DNA from 2 places in the Streptomyces sp. NPDC042259 genome. Region 1 is predicted to be linked to the other one. Evidence: riboswitches for the same ligand, from Rfam matches in the RefSeq annotation. Region 1 holds a riboswitch; the other holds the start of a gene.

Region 1 (3,763 bases):
CCACACACTGGTCCTGGGTGTGCTCATCCCGCTGATGATCTTCCCGCTGGTCCTCGTGGCCATCGCGGTCTACCCCTTCATCGAGTCCTGGGTGACCGGCGACAAGCGGGAGCACCACCTGCTGGACCGGCCGCGCAACGCCCCGACGCGCACCGCGTTCGGTGCCGCCTGGATCGCGGTGTACTTCGTGCTGCTGATCGGTGGTGGAAACGACCTGTGGGCCACCCACTTCCACCTCTCGATCAACGCCATCACCTGGTTCGTCCGGGTCGGCTTCTTCGTGGTGCCGGTCCTGACCTTCATCGCCACGCGACGGATCTGCATGGGTCTCCAGCGCCGCGACCGGGACAAGGTGCTGCACGGACGTGAGTCGGGCATCATCAAGCGCCTGCCGCACGGCGAGTTCGTCGAGGTCCACGAGCCGCTGTCGCAGGAGGCCCTGCACACCCTCACCGCGCACGAGCAGCCCAAGCCGCTCGAGCTCGGCCCCGAGGTCGACGAGAACGGTGTGAAGCGCAAGCTGAGCGCCTCGCAGAAGCTCCGGGTGAAGCTCTCGAAGGGCTTCTACGGCGAGGGGACGCACATCCCCAAGGCCACCGCGGAGGAGTACGAGGAGATCACCAGCGGCCACGGCCACCACTGATCCCCCTCGGATCCGATCACTGATCGCCACGGCAAGAGCCCCGTCCATGCGCTGGACGGGGCTCTTCGCCGTCCCCGGTCCTGGATAGGCTGGACCCGCGAACACCGCGAACACCGCGGCATCACGGATTCGACCACCAGGAGCGTGGACCATGAACGTTGCGACCCCGGCAGGCGGCGACAGCGCGACGGCCCGCACCTGGCCGGGTGTCCTCGACGCCCTCCTCGACGGTGTGGACCTGAGCGCGGACGACACCGCCTGGGCCATGGACCGGATCATGCGCGGCGAGGCGACGGACGCGCAGATCGCCGGCTTCGCCGTCGCGCTGCGCGCCAAGGGCGAGACGGTCGCCGAGATCTCCGGTCTCGTGCGGACCATGTACGCCCACGCCAACCTCATCGAGGTGCCCGGCCCGAGCGTGGACATCGTCGGCACCGGCGGCGACGGCGCCAAGACCGTCAATATCTCCACCATGTCGGCGATCGTCGTGGCCGGCGCCGGTGCGAAGGTCGTCAAGCACGGCAACCGCGCCGCCTCCTCGGCCAGCGGCGCCTCGGACGTGCTGGAGAAGCTGGGCGTCAATCTGGACCTCACTCCGCGCCGGGTGGTGGAGGTCGCCGAGGAGGCCGGGATCACCTTCTGCTTCGCGGTGAAGTTCCACCCCGCGCTGCGTCATGTGGCGCCAGCCCGCCGCGAGTTGGGCATCCGCACCACCTTCAACGTGCTCGGCCCGCTGACCAACCCCGCACGGGTGCGGGCCCAGGCGACCGGCGTCGCCGACGCCCGGATGGCCCCGATCCTGGCCGGCGTCCTCGCCGAACGAGGCGCCTCCGCGCTCGTCTTCCGCGGCGACGACGGACTGGACGAGCTGACCACCACCGCGACCTCGCAGGTGTGGATCGTCGGCGGCGGCACGGTGCGCCGCGAGCCCTTCGACCCGCGGGACGTGGGCATCGGCCTGGTACCCGTGGAGGCGCTGCGCGGCGCGGACGCCTCGTACAACGCCGATGTCGCCCGTCGGCTGCTGGACGGCGAGACCGGCCCGGTACGGGACGCGGTGCTGCTCAACTCGGCGGCGGCGCTGGTCGCCCTGGAGCCGACCGGTGCCCCGCTGACGGAACAGATCACGGCGGGCCTGGCGAAGGCCGCGGAGTCGATCGACTCGGGCGCGGCGAAGCGGGCGCTGGAGCGGTGGGTCGCGGCGAGCAACCGCTAGCCTGGCCGGCGGTCCGTCTGTGCCGCCTGCGGCGGCTTGGCGCCCTGCGGGCGCGTCCTCAATCGCCGGACGGGCTTGAAAAGCAAGCCCGTCCGGCGATTGAGGACACCGCCGCGCAGCGGTGGTGCGCCCATCCGCCATGCGGACACCCATACCGCCAGGTGATCGGTTGTGCCATAATCTTCGCCAGGTCACGAGTGACAGCGACATAGGCCCCGGCCCGCTGTCCGGCAACCCTCCTTCCGTGGCGGGGTGCCCCGGGTGATGACCGGGTCGCGGACAAGACGTCCGCGGCAAGCGCGGATCCCTCGCCAGGGATCCTGGTCGTCGAGGGAGCTTCTTCCGTGATGCAGCGAATGCGATAGGGCCTACGGCCCGTTTCCCGTGAACTCGGCGCGCCCCGTCGCGCGTCCGGGTTCGGTTTTCCGCACGCCGGTGGTGTCTTCCCGCGTGCGTATCCGCAAACCCCCCTGTTCTCAGGAGAATTCGCCATGTCCGCATGCCCTGCCACCGCCACCGCCTCGCTCGCCGGTGCCTCCCGTCCCGACGCCTCGCTCGCCGACGGCCCCCTGCCGGTCCTCGGCGAGGACGTCCGGGTGCCGCTCGTCACCGGGGGCGAAGTGCCCTACGCGGCACTCGACTACGCGGCCAGCGCCCCGGCGCTGCGGCGGGTGTGGGACGACGTCGCGGCCTACGCGCCGTACTACGGAAGCGTGCACCGCGGGGCCGGTTACCTCTCGCAGCTGTCCACCGACCTGTTCGAGAGCAGCCGCGCCGACGTCGCCGCCTTCCTCGGCTGCCGCCCGGCCGACCAGGTCGTCTTCACCCGCTCCACCACCGACTCGCTGAACCTGCTCGCGAGCGTGGTCCCGGCCGGCACCCGGGTCTTCGTCTTCGAGACCGAGCACCACGCGTCGCTGCTGCCGTGGGAGCGGCGCGAGGACGTCGAGGTCGGCTACCTCGACGCGCCGCGCACCCCGGGCCAGGCGGTCCGGACGCTGGAGGCGGCCCTCGCCGCCCGCGAACCGTACGGCCCGGCCCTGGTCTGCGTGACCGGCGCGTCCAATGTGACCGGCGAGCTGTGGCCGGTGCGGGAGCTGGCGGCCGCGGCGCACGCGCACGGCGCCCGCATCGTGCTGGACGCCGCGCAACTGGCCCCCCACCACCCCGTGGACATCACGGAGCTGGACGTCGACTGGGTCGCCTTCTCCGGGCACAAGCTGTACGCGCCGTTCGGCGCAGGAGTCCTGGCCGGACGCGCGGACTGGCTCCGGGCCGGCGAGCCCTATCTGGCGGGCGGCGGAGCGAGCCGCAAGGTCGCCCGGCGCGACGGGGGCGGGATCGACGTCGAGTGGCACGACAGTGCCGCCCGGCACGAGGCGGGCTCGCCCAACGTCATCGGGGTCTACGCCATCGCCGCGGCCTGCAAGGCGCTCACGGAGGCGGGTTTCGAGCGGCTCGTCGAGCGCGAGCAGCGGCTCGTGCGGACCGTGCGGGCGGGCCTCGCGGAGGTGCCCGGGGTCAGGGTGCTCTCGCTGTTCGGCGACGACGCCCCGCGCGTGGGCGTCATCTCCTTCGTCGTGGAGGGCTGGAACAGCTCACACTTCGCCGCGGCGCTCTCCGCCGAGTACGGCATCGGGGTCCGCGACGGCCTCTTCTGCGCCCACCCGCTGGTGCGGACGCTGCTGGGCGACGAGCCCGGTGAGCCCGGCGAGTGCGGTGCCCCCGACGAGGGCACCTCGCTCAACGCCCTCCGCGTCAGCTTCGGCGCGGGCACGCCGGACGAGCACGTCGAACGGTTCCTGACGGCGGTGGGGGAACTGGTCCGGGACGGCGCGCGGTGGTCCTACCGGACGGATGCCGGACGCTGCGTGCCCGTTTAGCCGGGGCTCCTGACCGGGGCT
Region 2 (3,763 bases), on a different contig from region 1:
CCTTGACGTGCAGGACGACCGGCAGCCAGTCCGCCGTGCCGAACGCGGCGTTGATCTCCTGGGCGACCCGCTCCACCTCGGCCGTGTAGTCGCGGTAGACGGCCAGGTCCTGCCGGGAGGGGTAGGCGAAGGCGACGTGCACCACCTTGCCCCGCCACTGCGGCCGCGTCTCCAGCAGCCGGCGGTAGGCGCGCAGGCCGCGCACGATGTTCTTGGACAGCTCGGTGCGGTCCACGCGGACGATCGTCTTGCGGTCGGGACCGATCTGCTCGCGCAGCGCGGCCATCCGCTCCTCGACGTCCGGGCGGTGCGCCCGCTCGCGCAGGAAGTCGGCGTCGGCACCGAGGCCGTGCACGCCGAGCCGGGTCGTACGGCCCTCGAAGGCCACCGACAGCGCGCCGTCGGGCCCGTCGCCCCCGCGTACGATCTCCGCGCCCAGCACGTCGGCACAGCACGCGGCGAACGCCTCGGCCCAGCGGCGGGTGAGGAAGGCGGCGCGGTCGCTGCCCAGCACGCCGCGCAGCACCTGTTCGGCCACGTCGTCCGGCAGCATCCGGAAGTAGTCCGGCGGGGCCCAGGGGGTGTGCGAGAAGTGGCCCACGCGCAGATCCGGGCGCCGCTCGCGGAGCAGGCCCGGCACCAGCGTCAGGTGGTAGTCCTGGACGAGGACCGTGGCGCCCGGCGCGGCCTCCTCGGCGAGCGCGTCGGCGAAAGCGGCGTTGTACGCCTCGTAGGCCGCCCACTGGGCGCGGAAGTCCGCGTCGAAATCGGGCTCCAGGGGGGTCTGGTAGAGCAGGTGGTGGACGAACCACAGCACGGAATTGGCGATGCCGTTGTACGCCGCGGTGAAGACCTCGGGCGCGATGTCGAGCATCCGCACCCGCATGCCGCCGGTGTCGGCCGGGTCGAGCCCGCCGCCCGTGCGGCGGACGGCCTCGCGGTCGCCGTCGCCCAGGGCGGCGCACACCCACAGGGCGCCGGCGTCGGTCCCGATCGCGCTGAGGCCCGACACCAGCCCGCCTCCGCCCCGGCCCGCCGCGAGCGAGCCGTCCTCGCGTCGCTTGTAGGAGACGGGTCCGCGGTTGGATGCGACGAGAATCGGGGCGACGTGCTCAGCGACCATGTCGGCAGCCTTGCCAGTGCGGGAAGCACTCAAACGTACGCACGAGGGACGGTTACGCGGCGTGCCTCTGTGCGTACTCGGGCACCTCGGTCATCGGCGGCCGCTCCTCGGTGTCCACCGGGTACGTCCGCGGAACGAACCCCTCCGCGGTGCGCTCGAACTGGGTCAGCGAGGGGCGCACCAGATGGCCGCGGGCCAGTCGGAGCTGCGCGGTCCGGTAGATCGCGGCGGCCATCCGGCCCAGCGCCCGCCCGTCCTGGTGCCGGTGCTTGCGCACCCCCACGTCGACCTGGGCCAGCGCGTCCAGGCCCACGGTGTGCAGCGCGTCCACCAGCAGCCCGAGTTCGACGCCGTAGCCGACGGGGAACGGCAGCCGCTCCAGCAGCGACCGGCGGGCCGCGTACTCGCCGCCCAGCGGCTGGACGAAGCCGGCCAGCCGCGGCCAGTGCAGATTCAGCAGCGGGCGGGCCACCAGCTCCGTCACCCGGCCGCCCTGGCCCACGGCCTCGCCGAGCGGACGGTCGTACATCGCCTTGACGAAGTGCACCTCCGGATCGGTCAGCAGCGGACCGACGATGCCGGAGACGAAGCCGGCCGAGAAGTCCCGCAGGTCGGCGTCGACGAAACAGACGATGTCACCCTCGGTCGCCAGCAGCGAACGCCACAGCACCTCGCCCTTGCCGGGCAGCGCGGGCAGCCGCGGCAGCACCTCGTCCCGGTGCACGACCCGCGCCCCGGCCGCCGCCGCGACCACGGCCGTACGGTCGGTGGAACCCGAATCCAGCACCACCAGTTCATCCACCAGCGGCACCGCCTCGGTCATCAGCTCCCGGCGGATCGTCGTCACGATCGCACCGACCGTCGCCTCCTCGTTCAGCGCCGGCAGGACGACGCTGACCGTGGTGCCGGCGCCGCGCTTGGCGGCGAGAATCCGGTCGAGCGGACGGTCTGCGGCGGACCAGGAACGCCGGGCCAGCCAGCGCTCCACCTCTTCCAGCACCTGTACGACTCCTTAGCGGGGCTTCGGGATGTGGCCGGGATGTGACCCATCTCGCGGTACGGACGACTGGTTCGGGCGTCCGTGCCTTCCGTTACAGTCTTGAACAACGCGGACGGCCTTCGTATGTCGGGGTCGTCGTGCGCACAAACGCCTGGGCCGCGCCCAGTGCCATACCGCTCATCCAGAGGGGCAGAGGGATACGGCCCGTTGAAGCCCCGGCAACCCTCCCGCCGGTCCCGCGTACTCCGCGAGGCTCCCGGTGGGGAAGGTGCCAATTCCGTCCCGTGGCGACGTTCGCCACGGGGAAGATGAGGAGAAAGGGCCTCGCCTCATGGCTGTGCACACTGTCGCCACCCCCGTCGCTCTCGGACCCGCCGTCGGCCTCTCGTGCCGCGAGTGCCAGGAGCGCTTCGACCTCGGACCGGTCTTCGCCTGCGCCGTCTGCTTCGGACCGCTCGAAGTCGCCTACGACCTGCCCACCGGTGACCCCGAGGCGCTGCGCCGCCGGATCGAGGCCGGCCCGGAGAACATCTGGCGCTACGCCCCGCTGCTGCCCGTCCCCGCCGACGTGGCGGACAAGCCCAGCCTCAACCCCGGCTTCACCAAGCTGGTCAAGGCCGAAAACCTCGCCCGCGAACTGGGCGTCACCGGCGGTCTCTACGTCAAGGACGACTCCGGCAACCCCACGCACTCCTTCAAGGACCGCGTCGTCGCCATCGCCGTCGAGGCCGCCCGGGCCTTCGGCTTCACCACCCTCTCCTGCTCCTCCACCGGCAACCTGGCGGGCGCGGTCGGCGCCGCGGCCGCCCGCGCGGGCCTGAAGTCCTGCGTGTTCATCCCGCACGACCTGGAGGCGGGCAAGGTCGTCATGGCCGCCGTCTACGGCGGTGACCTCGTCGGCATCGAGGGCACCTACGACGACGTCAACCGCTTCTGCTCCGAACTGATCGGCGACCCGCTCGGCGAGGGCTGGGGCTTCGTCAACGTCAACCTCCGCCCGTACTACGGGGAGGGCTCCAAGACCCTCGCCTACGAGATCTGCGAGCAGCTCGGCTGGCGGCTGCCGGACCAGATCGTCGTGCCCATCGCGTCCGGCTCACAGCTCACGAAGATCGACAAGGGGCTCAAGGAGCTGATCGCGCTCGGTCTGGTCGAGGACCGGCCGTACAAGATCTTCGGCGCCCAGGCCGAGGGCTGCTCGCCGGTCTCGCGCGCCTTCAAGGACGGCCACGACGTCGTGCGCCCGGTGAAGCCCGACACGATCGCGAAGTCCCTCGCCATCGGAAACCCGGCCGACGGGCCGTACGTGCTCGACATCGCACGGCGGACCGGCGGCGCGGTGGAGGACGTCACCGACGCCCAGATCGTCGACGCGATCAAGCTGCTGGCCCGCACCGAGGGCATCTTCGCGGAGACGGCGGGCGGGGTGACGGTCGGCGTCACCCGGAAGCTGATCGAGGCCGGAGTGCTGGACCCGTCCCTGACGACGGTCGTGCTGAACACCGGTGACGGGCTGAAGACCCTGGACGCCGTCGCCCCGACCACCGGGCCCTCCGCGACCATCCGGCCGAGCCTCGACGCGTTCCGCGCGGCGGGCCTCGCCGGCAGCTGAGCCCCGCGCCCTGCCCCCCTCTGCCCCT

Evidence for each region. Region 1 has a riboswitch for S-adenosylmethionine ahead of ACZ6MA_RS01570 (aminotransferase class V-fold PLP-dependent enzyme). Riboswitches for the same ligand answer to the same signal wherever they lie in the genome.
Region 2: it holds a riboswitch for S-adenosylmethionine, as region 1 does, so the genes downstream of both, thrC (threonine synthase) here and ACZ6MA_RS01570 (aminotransferase class V-fold PLP-dependent enzyme) in region 1, are expected to answer to the same signal.

Annotation. Positions count from the first base shown of each region.
Region 1 is NZ_JBVJDW010000001.1:341,055-344,817, reverse strand. It holds gene qcrB (cytochrome bc1 complex cytochrome b subunit) at 1-643, shown strand, start outside; gene trpD (anthranilate phosphoribosyltransferase) at 795-1,859, shown strand; SAM riboswitch class IV at 2,049-2,165, shown strand; gene ACZ6MA_RS01570 (aminotransferase class V-fold PLP-dependent enzyme) at 2,351-3,742, shown strand.
Region 2 is NZ_JBVJDW010000004.1:145,582-149,344, forward strand. It holds gene ACZ6MA_RS12905 (alpha,alpha-trehalose-phosphate synthase (UDP-forming)) at 1-1,123, opposite strand, end outside; gene ACZ6MA_RS12910 (glucosyl-3-phosphoglycerate synthase) at 1,176-2,123, opposite strand; SAM riboswitch class I at 2,298-2,438, shown strand; gene thrC (threonine synthase) at 2,455-3,735, shown strand.